Regions from separate parts of the Nonomuraea sp. NPDC049709 genome, predicted to be linked through region 1. Evidence: riboswitches for the same ligand, from Rfam matches in the RefSeq annotation. Region 1 holds a riboswitch; each other region holds the start of a gene.

The links. A riboswitch is a leader RNA that binds a small molecule or an ion and turns the genes downstream of it on or off. The one in region 1 is predicted to bind thiamine pyrophosphate.
Region 2: another riboswitch for thiamine pyrophosphate. It lies ahead of AB0J69_RS56710 (FAD-dependent oxidoreductase); the one in region 1 lies ahead of thiC (phosphomethylpyrimidine synthase ThiC).
Region 3: another riboswitch for thiamine pyrophosphate. It lies ahead of AB0J69_RS00730 (cytosine permease); the one in region 1 lies ahead of thiC (phosphomethylpyrimidine synthase ThiC).
Region 4: another riboswitch for thiamine pyrophosphate. It lies ahead of AB0J69_RS21975 (bifunctional hydroxymethylpyrimidine kinase/phosphomethylpyrimidine kinase); the one in region 1 lies ahead of thiC (phosphomethylpyrimidine synthase ThiC).

What each region holds. Positions count from the first base shown of each region.
Region 1 is NZ_JBFANM010000022.1:153,576-159,157, forward strand. It holds gene AB0J69_RS23570 (glycine betaine ABC transporter substrate-binding protein) at 1-544, shown strand, start outside; gene AB0J69_RS23575 (SDR family oxidoreductase) at 593-1,444, shown strand; gene thiC (phosphomethylpyrimidine synthase ThiC) at 1,393-2,985, opposite strand; TPP riboswitch at 2,978-3,090, opposite strand; gene AB0J69_RS23585 (hypothetical protein) at 3,181-3,531, shown strand; gene AB0J69_RS23590 (universal stress protein) at 3,544-4,377, shown strand; gene AB0J69_RS23595 (cellulose binding domain-containing protein) at 4,484-5,524, shown strand; gene AB0J69_RS23600 (YbaK/prolyl-tRNA synthetase associated domain-containing protein) at 5,508-5,582, opposite strand, start outside.
Region 2 is NZ_JBFANM010000118.1:13,812-19,393, reverse strand. It holds gene thiE (thiamine phosphate synthase) at 1-446, opposite strand, end outside; gene AB0J69_RS56720 (Rv2175c family DNA-binding protein) at 424-798, opposite strand; gene AB0J69_RS56715 (FAD-dependent oxidoreductase) at 829-1,998, opposite strand; TPP riboswitch at 2,051-2,167, shown strand; gene AB0J69_RS56710 (FAD-dependent oxidoreductase) at 2,157-3,341, shown strand; gene thiS (sulfur carrier protein ThiS) at 3,338-3,538, shown strand; gene AB0J69_RS56700 (thiazole synthase) at 3,579-4,286, shown strand; gene pknB (Stk1 family PASTA domain-containing Ser/Thr kinase) at 4,440-5,582, shown strand, end outside.
Region 3 is NZ_JBFANM010000001.1:138,594-144,175, reverse strand. It holds partial or broken gene AB0J69_RS00745 (adenosine deaminase) at 118-569, shown strand; gene AB0J69_RS00740 (hypothetical protein) at 581-1,030, opposite strand; gene AB0J69_RS00735 (hypothetical protein) at 1,190-1,558, opposite strand; TPP riboswitch at 2,220-2,332, shown strand; gene AB0J69_RS00730 (cytosine permease) at 2,323-3,660, shown strand; gene AB0J69_RS00725 (methylated-DNA--[protein]-cysteine S-methyltransferase) at 3,620-4,198, opposite strand; gene AB0J69_RS00720 (ATP-binding protein) at 4,294-5,582, shown strand, end outside.
Region 4 is NZ_JBFANM010000020.1:148,258-153,839, reverse strand. It holds gene AB0J69_RS21990 (hypothetical protein) at 122-463, shown strand; gene AB0J69_RS21985 (carbon starvation CstA family protein) at 467-2,581, shown strand; gene AB0J69_RS21980 (TenA family protein) at 2,585-3,253, opposite strand; partial or broken gene AB0J69_RS21975 (bifunctional hydroxymethylpyrimidine kinase/phosphomethylpyrimidine kinase) at 3,440-3,586, opposite strand; TPP riboswitch at 3,580-3,675, opposite strand; gene AB0J69_RS21970 (histidine phosphatase family protein) at 3,692-4,297, opposite strand; gene AB0J69_RS21965 (ATP-dependent DNA ligase) at 4,358-5,305, shown strand; gene AB0J69_RS21960 (M28 family metallopeptidase) at 5,425-5,582, shown strand, end outside.

The sequences.
Region 1 (5,582 bases):
CCCGGCCCCGCTGAACAACAGCTACTCGATCGGCGTCACGCGCGCCACGGCCGGCCGATGGGGCCTGACGAAGATCTCGGACATGACCAGAATCCCCGTGGACCAGCGGACGTACTGCGTCGACCACGAGACCTTCGGCCGGGACGACGGCTTCCTCGGCATGCTCAGGGGCTACGGCCTGGAGTACGGCAAGGACGTCCCCAGGGGGAACGTGCGGCGGGTCTCGGTCGGCGTCCTGTACGACTCCGTCGCCCGCGGCCAGTGTGCCATGGGCATGGTCACCACGACCGACGGCCGCGTCAAGGCCCTCGACCTGGTCCTGCTGGAGGACGACAGGCGCTTCTTCCCGCAGTACAACGCAGCCGTGACCCTGCGGCGCGAGCTGGCCGACGCGCACCCGGAGATCGCACGCATCTTCGCTCCCATCAGCGCCAGGCTGACCGACGACGTGATGCGCGACCTCAACGCCAAGGTGGACGTGGACGGCGACGTGCCGGTGCTGGTGGCCCGCGACTGGCTGAGGTCACAGGGCTTCGTGAAGTAGGCGATCCGCTGGCGTTAGCCATACCCGAACACGGGCAGGCCGCTGTTCATGTCGGAAACACCACCACCCCAGACCCAGCCGTACCCGGGTCGTACCGGCGAGATGGCGCCGGAGCCGCGTGACGAGATGCGCGGTTACGTGGGCCGTGACCTGCTGAGCGGCAGGAAGGCCCTCATCACCGGCGGCGACTCGGGCATCGGCCGGGCGGTCGCCGTGGCCTTCGCCAAGGAGGGGGCGGACGTCGCGATCGCGTACCTGAGCGAGCACGAGGACGCCGCCCACACCCGCAAGCTGGTCGAGGAGACCGGCCGGCGCTGCGTGCTGCTGCCCGGCGACCTGGCCGACGGCGCCCACTGCGCGTCGGTCGTCGAGCAGACCGTCGCGGAGCTGGGCGGCCTGGACGTGCTGGTGAACAACGTCGCCTACCAGGCGCCGGTGAGCGGCCTGGAGGAGTTGACCGACGAGCAGTGGGAGCGCACGTTCGCGGTCAACATCCACAGCTACTACCGCGTCACCAAGGCGGCCCTCCCGCACCTGCGGGAGGGCTCCGCGATCGTCAACACCTCCTCGATCAACGGCCTGCGCGGCAACAAGTCGCTCATCGACTACGCCGCCACGAAGGGCGCCATCAACGCCTTCACCTACTCCATGGCCCAGAACCTGGTCGAGCGCGGCATCCGGGTCAACGCCGTGGCGCCGGGGCCGGTGTGGACGCCGCTCATCCCGGCCACGATGCCCGAGGAGAAGGTGGGCAAGTTCGGCGAGCACGTGCCGATGGGGCGGCCCGCCGACCCGGACGAGATCGCCCCTTCGTACGTGTTCTTCGCCTCCGGGCGCATGTCGTCGTACTACACCGGCGAGGTGCTGGCCCCGGTCGGCGGGGAGACTTTGCCGGGCTGATCGACGTAGACGGTGCCGCCGCGCTGCCTGAACTCGGCCGACTTCTCCGCGAAGCCCGCCTCCCGGATGTCGTGGCTGATCCGCATCGAGCAGAACTTGGGCCCGCACATCGAGCAGAAGTGCGCGGTCTTGGCAGGCGCGGCGGGCAGCGTCTCGTCGTGGAAGGACCGTGCCGTGTCGGGGTCGAGCGAGAGGTCGAACTGGTCCTCCCAGCGGAACTCGAACCGCGCGTCCGACAGCGCGTCGTCCCACGCCTGCGCCTGCGGGTGTCCCTTGGCCAGGTCGGCGGCGTGGGCGGCGATCTTGTACGTGATCACGCCGGTCTTGACGTCGTCCTTGTCCGGCAGGCCGAGGTGCTCCTTGGGGGTGACGTAGCAGAGCATGGCGGTGCCGAACCAGCCGATCATGGCCGCCCCGATGCCCGAGGTGATGTGGTCGTAACCGGGGGCGATGTCCGTCACCAGCGGGCCCAAGGTGTAGAAGGGCGCGTCGTCGCAGAGCTCGCGCTGCAGGTCCACGTTCTCCTTGATCTTGTGCATGGGCACGTGCCCGGGGCCTTCGATCATCACCTGGACGTCGTGCTCACGCGCGATCGCGGTCAGCTCCCCGAGCGTGCGCAGCTCGGCGAACTGGGCCTCGTCGTTGGCGTCGGCGATCGAGCCGGGCCTGAGCCCGTCGCCGAGCGAGAACGACACGTCGTAGCGGGCCAGGATTTCGCACATCTCGGCAAAGTTCTCGTACAGGAAGCTCTCGCGGTGGTGCGCCAGGCACCAGGCGGCCATGATCGAGCCCCCGCGCGAGACGATCCCGGTCTTGCGGCGGGCGGTGAGCGGCACGAACTCCAGCCGCACCCCCGCGTGCACGGTCACGTAGTCGACGCCCTGCTCGCACTGCTCGACCAGCGTGTCGCGGTAGACCTCCCACGACAGCGCCTCCGGCCGGCCCTTGACCTTCTCCAGCGCCTGGTAGATGGGCACGGTGCCGACCGGGACGGGCGAGTTGCGCAGGATCCACTCGCGCGTCTCGTGGATGTCGTCGCCGGTGGACAGGTCCATGATCGTGTCGGCGCCCCAGCGCGTGGCCCAGGTCATCTTCTCGACCTCCTCCTCGATGGAGGAGGTCACGGCGGAGTTGCCGATGTTGGCGTTGATCTTCACCAGGAAGTTGCGGCCGATGATCATCGGCTCGGACTCGGGGTGGTTGACGTTCGCGGGGATGATGGCCCGGCCCGCCGCGACCTCCTGCCGGACGAACTCGGGGGTGACGCCCTCGCGCACGGCCACGAACTCCATCTCCCTGGTCACCAGCCCGCGCCGGGCACAGGCGACCTGCGTGACCGGCTCGCCCGCCGCCCCGCGCTCGCGGATCCACCCCTCACGCAGGCGCGGCAGCCCCTGCCGGAGGTCGGGCCGGAAGGACGGGTCGGTGTACGGGCCCGAGGTGTCGTACAGCGTCACCGCCGAGCCGTCGGACAGTCGCACCTCGCGCATCGGCACGCGCAGGTCGCCGCGGTAGATCTTGGTGAAGCGCGCGTCAGTCATCGCGCAAACTCCCTTCGCCGGCATTACCCGGAGCAGGTTCTGGCGGTCGGCGGCTGTCAGCCGTCCTCTCAGCCCGGTCTCCACCGGGCTCCCGCGTTGGACGGCGAAGATCGTACCCAGATGTGCCCCCGGCCCAAACCCGCGCGGCGAGGTTTGACGAGCGCCCTCGGCGGTAGGCTCCCCATCAGGGGAAACATGAAGAGAATCGCCGCTGTCGCAGGACTACTCGTCGTGATGGCCGCGTCCGGCGCCACCGCCGCCGCCGGGGACGGCATGGATCAGCACGAAGTAAGCCAGGAACAGTACGACACCCTGATCGCCCAGTGCCGCTACGCCGACACCGGGAAGGCGAAATGCCGGGCCGCGGTCAGAGAGATGTACCGCGTCGGCAGAACCGACAGAGGCCTCGACTGCCGTTCCTACTCCGGCGTGACCGTCTGCGGCACGCTCCGGCTCAGCAGGTCCGAACGCGCGTGCGTCCGTGACTCGGAGGCCCAGGGGCTGCCGTTCCGCCGCGCCGAGGTGGAATGCTACGCGCTGTCCTGAGGGGGCTGGGTCGTGATCATCGTAGGGGTGGACGGCTCCCGCACCGGCCTTGAGGCGGCCGGCTGGGCCGCGGCCGAGGCGGAGCTTCGCCAGGCGCCGCTGACCATCGCGCACGCCGTGCCGAAGTGGGTGTGCGAGCAGGGTGCCGTCCGCTACGCGGAGGTGGCCCGGTGGATGCGCGACGGCGCGAACACGGTGCTCACCTCGGCTGAGGAGCGGGCCCGCCGGGAGTGGCCGCAGGTGCGGGTGGAGGGCGTCCTGCTGCCCGGCGATCCCCGCTCCGCCCTGGTCAAGGCATCCGAGGGGGCCGAGCTGCTGGTCGTCGGCAGCCGCGGGATCGGGGGCGTCCGGGGGTTGCTGGTCGGGTCGGTCGCGTACGGGGTGTCCGCGCACGCGCGTACGAACGTCGTACTGATCCACGGGCGCCCCGACACCCCGCGCGGCGAGATCGTGGCCGGGACCGACGGCTCGCCCGGCGCCGGGCGGGCACTGGAGTTCGCCTTCCACGAGGCCGAGCTGCGCGGCGCCCGGCTGCACGCCGTACAGGCGTGGGCCTGGCCGCACGTGAGCGGCTTCGAGCCGGCCGACCGGGAGAGCGAGCAGGACACGCTGCGGAGGTTGAAGGAGTCGCTGACCGCGCACCGGGAGCGGCATCCCGGGGTGGACGTGGTGGCGGAGGTCGTCCACGGGCACCCCATGGAGGTGCTCAAGGAGGCCGCTTCCGGCGCCGACCTGCTCGTGGTCGGCTCGCGCGGGCACGGCCAGCTCGCGGGCATGCTCATCGGCTCGATCAGCCAGGCCCTGCTCCACCACGCCCCCTGCCCCCTGGCCGTGGTCCGCGCCTGAAAGTTACATGTATCGCCCCAGGTCACGCCCTCGCGATGATCGTCTCCCTTTCCGCCGCGAGCCCGCGCTCCTACGATCTGCGCAGGCTACGACGGGAGAGCAGACGATGCCCAAGACCGGCGCCGCGCTGGCCGCGATGCTGGCCCTGGCCGCCGCGGTGTTATTCGCCACCACCGCATCGGCCGGCGCCGCCGCCACCAGGATCATGCCCCTGGGCGACTCGATCACCGGATCCCCCGGCTGCTGGCGGGCCCTGCTCTGGAACCGCCTCCAGAGCGCCGGCCACACGAACGTCGACTTCGTCGGCACCCTCCCGCCCCAGGGCTGCGGGGTCGCGCACGACGGCGACAACGAGGGCCACGGCGGCTACCTCGCCACCAACATCGCCAACCAGAACCTGCTGCCCGGCTGGCTCTCCGCCACCCGACCCGACGTCGTGCTGATACACCTGGGCACCAACGACGTGTGGAGCAACATCGCGCCGGCGACGATCCTCGGCTCGTTCACCACGCTCGTCAACCAGATGCGGGCGAGCAACCCCGGCATGAAGATCCTCGTCGCCAAGATCATCCCGATGAACCCGTCCTCCTGCGCGGACTGCGCCCAGCGGGCCGTGAACTTCAACAACGCCATCCCCGCCTGGGCCGCGGCCACCAGCACCGCGCAGTCGCCGATCACGGTGGTGGACCAGTGGACGGGCTTCAGCACGGCCACCGACACCTACGACGGGGTGCACCCGAACGCCGCGGGCGACCAGAAGATGTCCGACAAGTGGTACCCGCCCCTGGTCGAGGCCCTGTCCGGCACCGCCACGCCCACCGTCACCACCACGACCCCGCCGCCGCCCGGCGGCTGCACGGCCACGTACAAGAACACCGGTCAGTGGCAGGGCGGCTTCCAGGGCGAGGTCACCGTCAGGAACACCGGCACCACGCCGATGAACGCGTGGACGGTGGCGTGGACGTTCGCCGACGGTCAGCAGGTCAGCCAGCTCTGGGGCGGCGCGCTGAGCGCGAGCGGCTCCTCGGTGACGGTACGCAACGCGGGCTGGAACGGCCTGCTGGCGCCCGGGGCCTCCACCGCGTTCGGCTTCCTGGCCTCCTGGAACGGCACCAACACGGCCCCCACGCCTAGTTGCTCAGCGTGATGGCCGCCATCCGGGGCGCCGCCAGCCGCACGTAGTCGTCAGTCGCCAGCGCCACGGA
Region 2 (5,582 bases), on a different contig from region 1:
GGGCCGGGGGCCGGGCGGCCCGGCTTGGTGGGCGTGGGCCAGACGGGGCCGCAGCAGAAGTAGTCGACGCCCTCCTCCACGGCCGCGGCGGAAGCCTCGGCGGCGGAGTGGGTGGACCGTCCGATGACGATGTCGTCGCCGAGTATCTCTCGCGCGACCGTCACAGGAAGGTCGTCCTGCCCCAGGTGGAGCACGTCGGGCCGGGCGGCGTAGGCGATGTCCGCCCGGTCGTTGACGGCCAGTAGCTTGCCGTGCCGGTCGCAGGCGTCGCGGAAGATCTCGAGGAGCGCGAGTTCTTCGCGAGCCTCCAGGCCCTTCTCCCGCAGCTGGATGATGTCCACGCCCCCGGCCAGCACCGAATCGAGGAACTCTGCCAGGTCGCCGCGGTCGCGGCGGCCGTCTGTGCAGAGATAGAGGCGGGCCTCAGAAAGCGAGGGCTTGGGCACGCCGCTTGACCTCGGTATGACGGCCGGCCTTGATCGCCTCTATGGGCGATCCGGGCAGCGACTCGTCTGGGGTGAAGAGCCAGCGCAGCGACTCGACATCGTCGTAGCCGGCGTCCTGCAACACGGTCAGCGTGCCGGGCAGGCCCTTCATCACGTCCTTCCCATCGAGGAACACCGCGGGCACCTGTGGCCCGCCGCTCCCGCGGCGCACGCCGAGGAGCTTGTGGTCCTTGAGGAGCTGCTTGGCCCGCCCGATCGAAAGGTCAAGGCGCGAGGCCACTTCGGGGAGCGTGAGCCACTCGTCGACGAGCTGCTCGGTCTCCCGGTCGATCTGTGCAACAGAAAGCGTCACGAAACCACAACTACCACATGCCGTCCTTGCTCAAACAACACAATCCCGTAGGGGGACTTGTGGATCTACCAGGCGTTCCGCGTCGAGGCGGTGGCCCGCCTCGATGATCCGCCGCCCCTGTACGAGGTCGCGCGGCCGGTCCACGGCGAGCACCGCGGCGAGGGTGTCGCCGGCGGTGAGCCAGACGGCCGACCACTTGCCCTCGGGCTCTCCTCGATAGACCAGCCGTTCCCCCGCGGGGTGGTGGCCGGAGTATTGCACCATGTGCCCGAACTGCTCGGACCAGAAGTATGGCACCGGATCGTACACGGCTTCCTCCCCCAGCAGTGTCGCGGCGGCGACCTCGGGGGCGTTGAGCGCGGTGTCCCAGTGTTCGACCCTGAGCCTGACCTGCCAGCGGCGCGACCACCAGGCGGCGCAGTCGCCCACGGCGACCGTGTTCGGCAGCGAGGCGCGCAGGTGCTCGTCGGTGACGACGCCGTTGTGGAGGTCGATGTCGGCGCCGGCCAGCCATTCGACCGCCGGGCGCACGCCGATGCCGGTGACGACCGCGTGGGCCTCGACGAACTCGCCGCCCACCAGCCGCACGCCGCCCTCGTCCACGGAGTCGACCATGGTGCCGAGCCGCAGGTCGATGCCGTCGTACCAGCGCTCGGTGCGGGCCCCGATCTCGGTGCCGACGGCGGTCGCGAGCGGGGTCTCGGCGGACTCGATCACCGTCACCTCGCAGCCGGCGCGGCGGGCCGCCGTGGCCACCTCCGCGCCGATCCAGCCGGCGCCGACGATGGCGAGGCGGGCGCCGGGGACGAGCATGGCCCTGAGCTCGTGGGCGTCGTCGATGGTGCGCAGCACGTGCTGGGGGCCGTCGCCGGGCAGCCTGATCGGCTCGGCGCCGGTGGCGATGACCAGGCTGTCGTAGCCGAGCTCGCCCTCTGTGGTCTCCACGACGCCCGCGCGCAGCGACTTGGCGCTGACGCCGGGCCAGAAGTCGACGCCCATGGACTCGAGGTCGGTCTCGACGTAGCTGGAGTCGGCGTCGCCGGCCAGGACGGCCTTGGACAGGGGCGGGCGGTCGTAGGGGCGATGGCGCTCCTGGCCTATCAGGGTGATCCGGCCGTCGAACCCGCGCCCGCGCAGTGCCTCGACCGTACGCACTCCGGCCAGGCCCGCTCCCACCACCACGACATGCTTCACGTTCATGACCATAACGGGGGCGGTGCATGGACGTCGCACCGAGGCCGTAGGCTGTGGATGTAAGACGCGCGGGAGTCCGGCCGTAACCGGGCTGAGAGGAAGGCTTCACCGGGCCTTCGACCGCAAGACACCTGATCCGGATCATGCCGGCGAAGGGAGCGCATGTGGACGTGATCGTGGGTGGCGGGGTCGTCGGGCTTTCCGTCGCCTGGCGGATGGCCCGTGCGGGGCGGCAGGTCACCGTGGTCGACCCGGCTCCGGGCACGGGGGCCTCACACGCGGCGGCGGGGATGCTGGCCCCGGTCAGCGAGGTGACCTACACCGAGGCGCCGCTGCTGCGGCTGGGTATGGCCTCGCTGCGCCGCTGGCCCGCCTTCGCCGCCGAGCTCTCCGCCGACGCCGGCCTGGACGAAGCCACCGGACCGGGCGCGGAGCAGGGGCCGAACCGGCCTGGCGAGGGGCAGGGGCTGAACCGGCCCGGCGCGGGGCGAGGGCTGGATCTCCGGTCGGACGGGACGCTGGACGTGGCGTTCGGGGCCGACGACCTGGCGGCGCTGGACGAGCTGGCGGCGTTCATGGACAAGCTGGGCCTGCCGGTCGAGCGGCTGACCGGGCGGGAGTGCCGCCGGCTGGAGCCGATGCTGGCTCCCTCCGTGCGCGGCGGGCTGCTGGCGGCCGGTGACGCCTGGGTCGACCCGCGCCGCGTGACGGCGGCGCTGCTGGCCGCGCTGGAACGGAGGGGCGTGCCGCTGGTCAGGGCCCGCGCGACCGGGCTGCTGCGCGAGGGCGGCCGCGAAGGAGGAGCGGTCACGGGCGTGCGCCTGGACGGCGACCCCGCCGAGCTGCGGGCCGAGCGGGTCGTCGTGGCGGCCGGGGCCTGGAGCGCCGAGCTGGCCGAGGTGCCGGTGCGGCCGGTCAAGGGGCAGATCATGCGGTTGCGCTCGCCGCAGCCGCTGCTCGGCCGGTGCGTACGCGGAACCGTGCACGGCTCGTACGTCTACCTGGTCCCCCGGGGCGACGGCGAGCTGGTGGTCGGGGCCACGCAGGAGGAGCTGGGGTTCGACACCCGGGTGACCGCCGGCGGGCTCTACGAGCTGCTGCGGGACGCCAGGGAGCTGGTGCCGGGCGTCACCGAGCTGGAGGTCGCCGACGTGGTGGCGGGGCTGCGGCCGGGGACACCGGACAACCTGCCGGTCATCGGGCCGAGCGGGACACCGGGGCTGGCGTTCGCGACCGGGCACCACCGGGGCGGCGTGCTGCTCGCCCCGCTCACGACGGCCATTCTGCTGGGCGAGGAGAGCGAGCTGGCGGCCCTGTGCACGCCGGGGAGATTTCGGGAAATTTCATGATTGTTAGCATCAACGGGGCCGCGCACGAGGTGGCCGACGGCATCACCGTGGCGCAGGCCGTACGCATATTGACCGCGGTCACCACCGGAGTGGCCGTGGCCGTGAACGACGAGGTGGTCACGCGCGGCGCCTGGGACTCGACGGCGCTGCGCGACCGTGACCGCGTGGAGGTTCTGACGGCGGTGCAAGGTGGATGATCTGATCATCGCCGGGGAGAAGTTCTCCTCCCGGCTCATCATGGGGACCGGCGGCGCGCCCTCGCTTGAGGTGCTCGACCAGGCGCTGGCGGCGTCGGGGACCGAGCTGACCACGGTGGCGATGCGGCGGCTCGACCCTGGCTCGCGGGGCTCCGTGCTGGACGTGCTGCACAGGCGCGACATCAAGGTGCTTCCCAACACGGCCGGCTGCTTCACCGCGGGCGAGGCCGTGCTGACGGCCCGGATGGCCCGGGAGGCCCTGGGCACGAACTGGGTCAAGCTGGAGGTCATCGCCGACGAGCGGACGCTGCTGCCCGACCCGATCGAGACGTTCGACGCGGCCGAGCGGCTGGTGGCGGACGGGTTCGTGGTGCTGCCGTACATCGGGGACGACCCGGCGCTGGCCCGGCGGCTGGAGCAGGCCGGCTGCGCCGCCGTGATGCCCCTGGGGGCGCCGATCGGCTCGGGGCTGGGCATCCGCAACCCGCACAACATCGAGCTCATCGTGGAGGCCGCCGGCGTGCCGGTGATCCTCGACGCGGGCATCGGCACGGCGAGCGACGCCGCGCAGGCGATGGAGCTGGGCTGCGACGCCGTGCTGCTGGCCACGGCCGTCACCAGGGCGCAGCGGCCCGACCTCATGGCGGCGGCCATGAAGGGCGCCGTGGTCGCCGGGCGGCTGGCGCGGCAGGCGGGCCGCATCCCGCGCCGCCGCTACGCCGAGGCGTCCTCCCCGATGACGCCGTGACCCCGGAGGAGCCCGTGACCCCGGTGGCCGTCGTGACCTGGGAGGGGTCGTGTCCGCTTCGCCGGAAGCTGGGACGTTCCAACGGGAACGTCTCCGCATCGGTTTCGGGCGCCCGGGCCCTGCCAGTGGCAAAACGCCCGTAAACTCAGCGGGGTGGATACGACGACTGCGGACCCCCTGGTCGGGCGGCTCCTCGATGGGCGCTACCGCATCGAGAGCCGGATCGCCCGGGGCGGTATGGCGACCGTCTACCTCGCGCTGGACATCCGGCTCGACCGGACGGTGGCGCTGAAGGTCATGCACCGCTCGCTCGCCGAGGACCCGGCCTTCGTCAGGCGGTTCATCGGCGAGGCCAAGTCGGTTGCCAGCCTCTCCCATCCCAACGTGGTGCACGTCTTCGACCAGGGCACCGACAACGACGTCGTCTACCTGTCGATGGAATACGTCCCGGGCCGGACCCTGCGCGACATCCTGCGCGAGCGGGGCAGGCTGCCGGCCCGTGAGGCGCTCGAGATCATGATCCCGGTGCTCGCCGCCCTCGGCGCAGCCCACCAGGCCGGGTTGGTGCACCGCGACGTCAAGCCGGAAAACGTCCTGATGACCGACGACGGCCGGGTCAAGGTCGTCGACTTCGGCCTGGCCAGGGCGATCGAGGCGACCAACCAGACCCGTACCGGCGTGATGATCGGCACGATCGGCTACATGGCGCCGGAGCAGGTCACCACCGGCGCCGCCGACGTGCGCAGCGACGTATACGCCGCGGGCATCATGCTGTTCGAGCTGGTGACGGGACAGCAGCCGTACGACGGCGAGACGCCGATGTCGGTGGCCTACCGCCACGTCCACGACACCGTGCCGGCGCCGTCGTCGGTGGTGCCCGAGGTGCCGCCGCTGATCGACACGCTGGTGGCGCACGCGACCGCCCGCGAGCCGCACGACCGGCCCGCGGACGCGACCGCGATGCTCGTGGCTGCGGTCGAGGCGCACCGGATGCTGCCGCGCACGACCACTCCGCCGGGCACCGGGCCGGTCTACGCGCACTCCCAGCCGCCGATGGCCGGGAACGCGTCGGCCGCCCGGTCGGTGCCGCTGGCCGCCCCCGCCCACACGCTGGTCCAGCCGCGGGCCGAGGTTCCGCAGCGGCGCGGGTTCCGGCCCAACTGGTTCCTGGTGGTGCTCGCCGCCGTGATGGTGGTGGCGGTCGGGCTGACGGGCTGGTATTTCGCGCAGCCCGAATACGTCACCGTGCCCAACCTGGTCGGCAAGAACCTGGCGGTGGCCCAGAAGAACCTCACC
Region 3 (5,582 bases), on a different contig from region 1:
CCCCCACTATGGCGTTCGCCCGACATTGAGGCGTCATTAGGGCGCAAACTACAGAGCCGGCTGGTCGTGCGGATCCCGGCCGGTCCATCGCCGCCCGCCAGTTGGTGACCGCGATGCGGCCTGCCGTCGATCTGGCAGGCGATCCAGTGGTGTGGCGCCGACCGGCTCGGCCACGGCGTCCGGATCATCGACGACATCGCCTTCACCTCCGACGGCGAGGCCGAGCTCGGCAGGTTGGCGGCGTACGTCCGCGATCTCCGGATTTCGCTGGAGATGTGCCGAGCAGCAATCTCCAGACCGGTGCCGCCCCGTCGATCGCCGACCACCCGATCGGCCTGCTCATCCAGCTTCGCTTGCGGGCCACCGTCAACACCGACAATCGCCTGATGAGCGGCACCTCGATGACCCGCGAACTCGCCCTGCTCGCCGACGCCTTCGGCTACGGCCTGCCCGACTTCCGCTGGTTCGCCATCAACGCGATGAGGTCCGCCTTCATCCCCTTCGACGAACGCCTGGCCATCATCGGCAACGTCATCAGGTCCTGGTACGCCGACCAGCTGAAAGCCTAAGAGTCAGCGGCTCAGTTCCACCCGTTGTCTACCTTGTAGCTGATTTGGACACCCCGGATCCCGCCTTCTCGGGCGTAGACACGCAGCGATAGGTAGGCATACTTTATGCGCTTGGTGCTGGTGCGGGTGATGGTTCCGAAGTTGGTGCCGTGGGTGCCGCAGCCGTTGCTGTCCGACCTCCAGGCGCTGTGCCCCCTGGTTCCGTCCATGTGAACCCAGACAACCTGGGCCTTCACCGGAGCGTTGTCGCCGGGACAGATGTCGCGCACCGTGAAGTTCCGAACGACGATCTTCTTCCGGTTGGCGAAGCCGATGGTCGCCCGGACGGACCCGCCACCGTTGTCGCGATAGGGGGCCACGTAGGCGGAGGCCACTTCGTCTTCCGCCTGCGCCGGGCTTGGCACCAGCAGTCCGCTCAATACTGCGATGCCCAGCGCGGCGCCCAGCATGCGTGTCTTCAACAGTCCTCCAGCAAGAGATGTTTCGGTTGGTTCGGTTGGCCGTGGGGCGTGCGCTTCAGCCCTTCCGCGTGGCCGGCGGGGGGAGATGTGCGAGGTATCGCCTCGTGGCGGATCGCGACGAAGAGCGGCGATCGATGGTGCGGGGGCCCTGCGTGAGCGTCAGGTCTGGAAGGTGAACGTCCCGCGCAGGACGGTGTCGCGCCCGCTCCAGTAGCTCTCGTGGACGGCCCGGTAGGTGACGTTGTCGAAGGCGGGGAGCACCGCGCAGGTGGCGCCGGGGTGGCGGATGTTGTCGTCTCTGATGACGATGGGCTTTCCGATCACGCCCGGGCGGGTCAGGGTCACCTTCACCCAGGCCGTCCCTGTGGTGTCATCGGCCCGGACGCACAGTTCGTTGGCAGGGTCGGCGTAGCGGACGATCCCGTCGCCGACATCCCGTTGGAAACTCGCCGCCAAGGCCGGTTGCGCGAGAATGACGCTCGCCACCGCGACAGCGACGCCGACGGTGACCGTTTTGAGCGGGTTCATCGTTCTTCCTTCTCTCGGACGGAGATCAGCCCGCCGGAGCGCCTGGTGCCAGGGGGTGGAATACGGCCTCTGACGAGGCTTGTGACATGAGCGATCCCGGCGGCCCGAGGTGCACCGGAGTGATCGTCGCACTCGCCGGCAGCAGCGTGGAATACGACCGGAATACGCCTGGTCACCCGGCATCGAGAGATGACTTCGGGCGGAACCCCTTTGCCGGGGGCGCCAGTCTTCGCAGTGATGCTGAAGGAGTTGGGGGGTGACGACGATCAGCGGCCAGATGCGCCGGCAACCCAGCTGATCGTCAGATTGCACGATCTCCGGCCGCTGTCGCCGTCGAGTTTCCAGTGATGTACAGCGTCAGGCGGTCGGATCCAGGAGGATTCGCACGCGCGAAGTCGAACGTGAGTGCGTAAGGCATTGAAGAATGCGTGCGTGGGCAGCCCGCCGACGCGGTGCGAGAGGCCTCTCCGGCTGTTCATCCGTCGTGCGGGCGGTCGGTTCGTACGGCCACCGAGTACAGCTACCGCCACGCACGTAGCTGTACTCCTGCGGACCTGCACGGACTCTCCCGAGGGCGCGATGGCAGCTACCCGGTGGTGGCCGATCTAGGACGAATGGTGCATCATGGGGGCGCGAGCTGGGATGATCCCGGCTTCGTGTACCAACCCCCCGCGGGAGCTTGGGGCAACCAGGCTGAGAGGGTAGCTACTGCTGCTGCCGACCGCATGAACCTGTCCGGGTAATGCCGGCGTAGGGAGTGTGCGATGACGCATGGCGTCGAAGAAGTTCCGCTGACCCTCGAAGGCCGCCCGCCGAAGACCCTCGGTGTGCTCGACCAGGGCGCTCTCTGGGCGAACCTCGGGGTCAGCCTCCTCGGCTTCTCCGGAGCACTGCTGCTGCTCAACCCGCTCGGCAACGCCCCGCTCAGCCTGGCCGCGGTGCTGGTGGCCACGGTGGTGGGCAGCCTGATCGGCACCGCCATGGTGGGACTGTCCGCCATCCCCGGCACGCAGACCGGGCAGCCGTCGATGGTGCTGCTGCGCGGGCTGTTCGGGGCCAGGATCTCCTACGTGCCCACGGTGCTGAACATCGTGCAGATGATCGGCTGGGGGGCCTTCGAGCTCTGGGTGATCGCGAAGGGTGCCACCGCGATCTTCGGCTCGGTGCCGTACCAGGTGTGGGTGGTCGTGGCGGGGGTGCTGACCACCGCGCTGACGATCTGGCCGCTCGGGTCGATCCGGCTGCTGCGCCGGTACGTCACCGTCGGCGTGATCATCGCGATGATCTGGTTCACGGTGTTCTTCCTGCGCGACGCCCCCTCTCCCGAGGGTGGGAGCTGGACGGCCTTCCCCGCCGCGGTCGACTACGTGATCGCGCTCTCGGTGTCCTGGGTGCCGATGGCCGCCGACTTCGCCCGCCACTCGCGCTCCAGCAGGGCCGCCTTCACCGGCGTGGTCGGCGGATACACCCTGGCCCAGGTGGCGTGTCTGGGGCTGGGCGTGTACGCGGTGGCCCTCGCGGGCGCCGCCGGGGTGCAGGCCGACCAGACGTCGGTGTTCGGGCCGTTCGTGGCGGTGCCGCTGGGCGCGCTGTTCTTCGGCATCCTGGTCCTGCGCGAGACCGACCAGTCCTTCGCCAACGTCTACTCCACCACGGTCTCGCTGCAGAACCTGATGCCGCGGATGGACCGGCGCGTCTTCTCCGTCGGCATCGGCGTGCTCACCGTGGTGATCGCCCTGCTGGTGGACGTCACCTCGTACGGGGTGTTCCTCGGCGTGATCGGGGCGGTGTTCGTGCCGATGTTCGCGGTGCTCGCCGTGGACTACTTCCTGCTGCGCCGCGGCGCGGGCTGGAACACCGCGGAGGACGCGCCCTCGCGCTGGTCGATGTTGGTGCCGTGGGCGCTGGGCTTCGCCGCCTACTGGCTGACGACCTCGACGCCGACGATCCCCCAGTGGGACTCGTGGTGGGCGGGCGTGCGCGAGGTCATCGGTTTCGTCCGGCAGCCGTGGATGAACGGCGCCCTGGGCGGTGCCTTGGTGGCCGCGCTGGTGACGCTGCTCATCGGGCTGCTGGCCCGGCGGTCCGCCGCTCGACGTTGAGCAGGTGCTGCTTGGCGGCCGCGCCCCCCGCGTAGTCGCCGAGCGCGCCGTCCTCGCGCACCACCCGGTGGCAGGGCACGATCACGCAGATGGGGTTGGAGGCCAGCGCGTTGCCGATCGCCCGCAGCGCCCGCGGCCGGCCGATGCTCTCGCCGATCTGCTCCAGCGTGGTGGTGGTGCCGTAGGGGACCGCCATGGTCTTCTGCAGCACCGTGCGCGCGAAGGTCGTGGCCAGCGTCAGGTCCACCGGCGTGGCGAACGCGCGCAGCCGCCCCGAGAAGTAGGCGTCGAGCTCTCTGCGTACGGGGTCGAGGCGTCTCGCGTCGGGCCCGATGAACCGGCCCACATGCCTGCTGACCAGCTCGAAGACGTCGTTTTCCGGCTCGAAGCTGCAGGCGGCGATGCCCTTGCCGGTCACCGCCAGCACCAGCCTGCCCACGGCCCCGTCGTAGGTGCCGAAGGCGATGTCCGGTGGTGTGTCACCCCGATAGGTGCTGGAGGTCACCCGCAGCAGGGCATCGAGATCGTTGCTCGACATACCCCTCACCCTCCCACCCGCCAGGAATTACCGTGACCGCAGCGTATCGGACGGATCGCCCGACGCACCCACCGCGCCACGTGCACTATGGAGGTGTGGGGGACGAATGGGCCGGTAGTGACGATGAGATCGCTCGCGCGGCGCTCGCCAGCTCGCCCAACGCCGTCGTGGCGCTCGATCGGGACCAGAGCGTGCTGGTGTGGAACGCCGCGGCCGAGCGCGTGTTCGGGTGGCCGGCGGAGGAGCTGCTCGGGCGCAGGGCGCCGATCGTGCCGGACGAGCTGACCGCCGAGCACAACGCCGTGCTGGAACGCGTACGCACGGGGGAGCCCGTGTCGCTGCGCACCAAGCGCGTGCGCAGCGACGGCACGGTGCTCGACCTGCGGGTGGACATCAGCGCCCTGCGACTGGGCAACGCCGTGGGCGGCTACGTGTGCGTCTACCACCCCGCCCGGGCCGACGAGGTGGCCAGGAACCGGATGGCGCGCCGGGCCAGGCTCGTGCGCCGGCTGACCGACGTGGTCGGCGACATCAACTCCGAGCTGGAGCTGTCGGCCGTGCTCGACCGGATCTCCGCCAACCTCACCGAGCTCACGGGGGCGGACGCGGGCGGGTTCGTGCTGATCGAGGGTGACAGGTTGCGGGTGGTCAGCACGTACCAGTTGCCGGACACGATCAGGGGCACCACCAGCGACCTGCGTACGAGCCTCGTGGACAAACTCTTACGCACCGGCAAGACCGTGATGCTGGAGTCCGACGGGCTCGACGACCTGGTGTGGGCGCGGCTCAACGGCCTGCACACGATCGCGCTCGGCCTGGCGGCCGTCGGCGGGCGCCCGTACGGCGCGCTCTACTCGCTGTTCGCCCGGCGCAGGCCGGGACACCTGGAGCTGGAGCTGCTGGAGCTGCTGGCCGGGCACGCGGGGATCGCCGTCGGCAACGCGGTGGCCTACCAGGAGGCGGTGCGGCAGCGGGCGCACGAGCGGGCCGTGTTCGACGCCAGCGCCGACGGCATCGCCGTGCTCGACCAGGCCGGCCACGTGGTGCGGTGGAACCCGGCCGCCGCCGAGCTGACCGCGTTGCCCGCCGCGTCCGTGATCGGCGGGCCGCCGCCGTTCCCGCTGCCCAAGCCGGGCGAGAAGGTCACCTCACAGATGGACAACGGGCGGTGGCTGGACGTGGTGAGCGCGCAGATCGAGGAGACCGGCGAGGTGGTCGTCGACTTCCGCGACGTGACCGCGGCCAAGGAGCTGGAGGAGGCCAAGGACCTGTTCCTGGCCACGACCAGCCACGAGCTGCGTACGCCGATCACGATCGTGCGGGGGTTCGCCAGCACGCTGGACTCGCGCTGGGACAAGATGGGCGACCCCGAGCGCCGCTCCGC
Region 4 (5,582 bases), on a different contig from region 1:
CGTCCGTTGACGAAGGTGGCGCCCCCGGTCTCGGTGGACCGGGGGCGTCGCGTTTTGGAAGTGAAACCTTTGGGTAAGGCCGGGGTTAATTTCTGAGCTACCTGGGTTTCAGGAGCCACAGATGTCCCGTATCACGCTCACGCCTGCCGCTCGTGAAGCACTGCGCGACGAAGAAGTGATCTTCTTCGACTGGCATGTGACCGGCCTGTGCTGCGCGGACGCGGGGGAGTTCTCGGTAAGGCCGCTGCGCCGGTCCCGCCTGCCCCGTCGCGCCCGCCGCCTCGGAGCGACCGATCTGGTGTACGCCCATCCGACCGCCTGGGTGCATCTCGCCGAGCTTCCCGTCACGATCGACTGCCGCCCGCTGTGGCGCTGGCGGCGCTTCACCACCGATCTGCCACCGGACGCCGGACTGCGCTGCTGCCTGGGGCGCCCTATATATGGCCCGATATATGGGAGGTAACCGGTGAAGCTGCGTTCCATCATCATCTGGACGGCGGTGGCCATCGTCGGCGCCGTGGGGTGGGCGGTGCTCGCCCTGTCCAGGGGCGAGAACGTCAACGCGGTGTGGCTCCTGTGCGCCGCGCTCGGCTCGTACGCCATCGCCTACCGGTTCTATGCCCGCTTCATCGTGCGCAAGGTGCTGCGCGCCGACGACCGCAGGGCCACCCCGGCCGAGCGGCTCGACAACGGCATCGACTACCAGCCGACCGACCGGCGGATCCTGTTCGGTCACCACTTCGCCGCCATCGCCGGGGCCGGCCCGCTGGTCGGGCCGGTGCTGGCGGCACAGATGGGCTACCTGCCCGGCACCATCTGGATCATCGCGGGAGTGATCTTCGCGGGGGCCGTGCAGGACATGGTGATCCTGTTCTTCTCCATGCGCCGCAACGGCCGCAGCCTCGGGCAGATGGCCCGCGACGAGATCGGGCCGATCGGCGGGGCGGCGGCGCTCATCGCGGTCTTCGCCATCATGATCATCCTGCTGGCCGTGCTGGCGCTGGTCGTGGTCAACGCCCTGGCGCAGTCGCCGTGGGGTGTCTTCTCCATCGCCATGACCATCCCGATCGCCCTGTTCATGGGGTTCTACCTGCGGGTGATCCGGCCGGGCCAGGTCGTCGAGACCACGGTGATCGGGGTCGCGCTGCTGATCCTGGCGATCGTGGCCGGCGGGTGGGTGCAGGACTCGAGCTGGGCGCCGTTCTTCACGCTGAGCCCGTCGGCGCTGGCGCTGTGGCTGATCGCGTACGGGTTCGTCGCCGCCGTGCTGCCCGTCTGGATGTTGCTCGCGCCGCGCGACTACCTCTCGACCTTCATGAAGATCGGCACCATCGTGCTGATCGCCATCGGCATCGCCGTCACCGCGCCTCCGCTGCAGACCACCGCGTTCACCGACTTCGCGTTCAACGGCAAGGGGCCGGTGTTCGCCGGGTCGCTGTTCCCGTTCGTGTTCATCATCATCGCCTGCGGGGCGCTGTCGGGGTTCCACTCGCTGATCTCGTCGGGCACCACGCCGAAGATGATCCAGAAGGAGACCCAGGTCCGGATGATCGGCTACGGCTCCATGCTCATGGAGTCGTTCGTGGCCATCATGGCCATCACGGCGGCCTGCGTGCTGACCCCCGGGCTCTACTTCGCGATGAACTCCCCGGCGGGTGTCGTCGGGGCCACCGTGCAGACCGCCGCCGAGGCGGTCACCAACATGGGCTTCGTCATCACGCCCGAGGAGTTGCAGGCGGCCGCGGCGGCCGTGCAGGAGGAGACGCTGATCGCCCGGACGGGCGGCGCGCCCACGCTGGCGGTGGGCATCTCGCAGATCTTCTCCGGGTTCCTCGGGGGAGCGGGGCTGCAGGCGTTCTGGTACCACTTCGCGATCATGTTCGAGGCGCTGTTCATCCTCACCACCGTCGACGCCGGGACGCGGGTGGGGCGGTTCATGCTCCAGGACACGCTGGGCAACCTGTGGAAGCCGATCGCGCGGGTGAGCTGGTGGCCGGGGCTGGTCGCCTCCAGCGCCGTGGTCGTGGCGGCCTGGGGATATTTCCTCTACCAGGGCGTCAACGACCCGCTCGGCGGCATCAACCAGCTCTTCCCGCTGTTCGGCATCGCCAACCAGCTCCTGGCGGCCGTCGCGCTCACCGTGGCCACGACCCTGCTGATCAAGAGCGGCCGGCTCAAGTGGGCCTGGGTGACGGGGGTGCCGCTGGCCTGGGACGTGGCGGTCACGCTGACCGCCAGCTACCAGAAGGTGTTCTCGACCGACCCCACGCTCGGCTTCTTCGCCCAGCGTGACCGCTATCAGACGGCGCTCGACCAGGGACAGCTCCTCGCGCCCGCCAAGACGACCGGCGCGATGCAGCAGATCGTGATCAACTCCACCGTCGACGGCGTCCTGGCGGCGCTGTTCGCGATCCTGATCATCGTGGTGATCCTCGACGCGGCGCGCGTGTGGATCAAGGCGATCAGGACGCGGGAGCCGCTGCCGGACACGGAGGCGCCGTTCGAGGAGTCCAAGATCCTCGCCCCGGCCGGGCTCATCGCCACCCGCGAGGAGAAGGAGATGATGGCCAAGGCGCCGTGACCGTCAGGGCGCGAGCCACCGCTCCGTCGGCCAGGTCTCGCGCCGCCAGGCGCTGTCCCAGAACATCCACTCGTACGCCGCCGCCCGGCCGTAGGCCTCCCCCATGGCCTCGCGGGTGGCCGGGTCGGCGGCGGCGGCGAGCCGGTCGGCGATGCCCTTGGCCAGCTCGACGGAGGCCGCGAAGGCCGGGTCCGCGTAGGTGGAGATCCACTTGACGTACGGGTGCTCCGGGGTGGCGTACTTCAGCAGCGCCGTACCGACGTCCTGGTAGATCCAGAAGCACGGCAGCACCGCCGCCGCGATCACCGGGTAGGGCGCGGTGAGCGCCGTGGCCTGCAGGAACGACGCGTACGCCAGGCACGTCGGCGACGTCGCCAGGCCCTTGGCGTCGGCGCCGAGCTCCTCGGCGTAGCCGGCGTGCAGCATGCGCTCGGCGGCCAGCGCGGTGTGCGCGCTCTGCGCCCAGAACGCCGCGTCGGCAGGGTCGGTCGCCCGCACGGACGCCGTGGCCAGCGCCTTGGAGAACGCCTCCAGGTAGCGGGCGTCCTGCACGATGTAGAAGCCGAACCGGTCGGGGTCGAGGGTGCCGTCGCCGAGCGCGACGAGGAAGGGGTGCTCGTGGATGGCGCGCATCAGCTCGGCCGTGCGCTGCCAGATGTCATCGCAGAACATCGCGTCTCCTTGGGAACGGCAATCCGGGGGCGGCAGTCTTGGGGGCGTGCTCACCAGATGGCGTGGAAGTGGTGGACGGGGCCGTGGCCGTGCCCGACGCCGAGCGTGTCGGCCGCGCGCAGCGCGCCTCCGTCAGGTAGGTCTTCGCCGCCCGCACCGCGCCCGGCCAGTCGTCGTGGCGGGGGCGCCCGTGGTGGTCTGCGCGACCAGCGCCGTGACGACCGTCATGCCGTAGGCGCCGAGCGCGGAGAAGGTCTTCAGATCGCCCTGGATGCCGGCGCCGCCGCTGGGGTCGGTGCCCGCGATGGACAGGACTCTGGGTGCGTCGCTCACCGAGATGACGTCCCTTCGCTAGTGCGAACTAGATCAGGTTCGACGGGTGTGATCTCAGCCCGGGTCTCCGGGCACCCCGCGTCAGTCGCCCACTGTAACAGGCGCTCAGCCGCGCAGCTCCGGGGGGAAGCCGGTCCAGCGCAGCTCCACGGGAAGGTGACCCATGTCGTTGAAGAAGAGCAGCGAGGGCGGCCGGCCGGGGGCGTAGCGGATGGCGGTCAGGGCGGCGTTGGCGTGGTTGAGCCCGAGCCAGCGCCACTCCGGGGCGTCCTGGGCGGCGCGGACCAGCCAGCCGATCAGGAAGTTGTGCGTGACCACGAGCTCGTGGCGGGTCCCGTTCACCGTTTGGCCCACTGGGCCGGTGAACAGGTCGAGGGCCTCGCGGGCCAGCTTCGGCTCCGCCCCGGGGAACCGGGCGAGGAAGCCGAGGAAGTGGTCGGCGTACTCGGGGGGCAGCTCCTCCCTGGCCGGCAGGTACGGCACGTAGTCGCCGGCGGCCTCCGACACGCGCAGCGGGACGCCGGGGAGGTGCTCGCCGATCAGGCGGGCGGTCTCGGCGGCCCGGGGGAGCGGCCCGTGGTGGACGGCGGCCAGCGGGACGCCACGGAGCCGCTCGCCGAGCAGCGCGGCCTGGCGGCGGCCGGCGTCGGTGAGGCCGCTCTCGTCCGGGGTGGCCTCGCCGTGCCGGGTGAGGTAGAGGTAACGCGTCATGGGGATCATTGTGGCCCGCGAATGTTGACCACACGTTCGAGTGTCGGCATCGTAGGGCGGGTGGCCGCTGATGAGACGCGCGACGGGGTCGCCCTGACCAACCTCGACCAGCCGTTGTTCGACGGTGCCGGCGCCACCAAGCGCGACCTGGTCGACTACCTCGACGCGGTCCGCGGCCGCATCCTGCCTGTCCTGCGCGACCGCGCGCTCTCGGTCATCCGCGTGCGCCCGGGCCAGGAGCCGTTCGTGCAGAAGAACCTGCCCAAATACGCCCCCGACTGGGTGCGCTCGGTGTCCGTGTGGGCGGACGCGTCGCGCAGGCAGGTGACGTACGCGCTGTGCGACGACCGGAGGACGCTGCTGTGGTTCGCGAACCAGCGGGCGGTGGAATACCACCCGGCGCTGTTCGTCGGCGACCACCCCACCCACATGATCCTCGACCTCGACCCGCCGGAGCACGACGACTCCTTCTCGCTGGCCGTGCGCGGCGCCTTCCTCGTCCGCCAGGCCCTCGACGACGCCGGGCTGAGCGGGGCGGTGAAGACCAGCGGGGCGAAGGGCGTGCACGTGTTCGTGCCCGTGGCCGAGGGCACGGCGCCGGACGACCTGGCGGCGGCCACCCGGGCCCTGGCCGCCCGCGCCGAGCGGGTGGACCCGGCGCTGGCCACCACGGCGTTCATCCGCGAGGACCGCGCGGGCAAGGTCTTCCTCGACTCCACGCGCGCGGGCGGCGCCACGGTGGCGGCCGCCTACAGCCCCCGCATCCGGCCGGGCGTGCCCGTCTCCTTCCCCGTGGCCTGGGCCGACCTCGACCGCGTGGCGCCGGCCGACTTCACCATGCGCACCGCGCCCGGGCTGCTGGCCGAGGGTGATCCGTGGGCCGACCACATGCCCGCGCCGCAGCGGCTGCCGGACGACCTCATCGCCGAGGGGCACACGATCCCGGTCGCCCGCGTACAGGCGATGCACGAGGGCAAGCGGCGTGCCCGCGCCCGCCGCGCGGAGTAAATGTCCGGAATTTGCCGCATTAGTGGGTCTTCTCAGGGGTTCCTGGCCGGGTTACGTTCCGGTGGCGGCGGCTCGGGGGAAATCGCCGCGATCTCCGGTCTGTTCCTGGGGGAACCCCTATGCGAAGAATGCTCATCGTTCTGATCGCCGCACTCTCCTTACCGCTGACGATGGCCGCGCCGGTCAACGCGGGCGGGCTCGACGACGTGTTCGCCAAGCTCCTTGTCAAGCAGGTCAAGGGGGCCAACGCCAAGAAGCACCTCGACGCCCTGCAGGC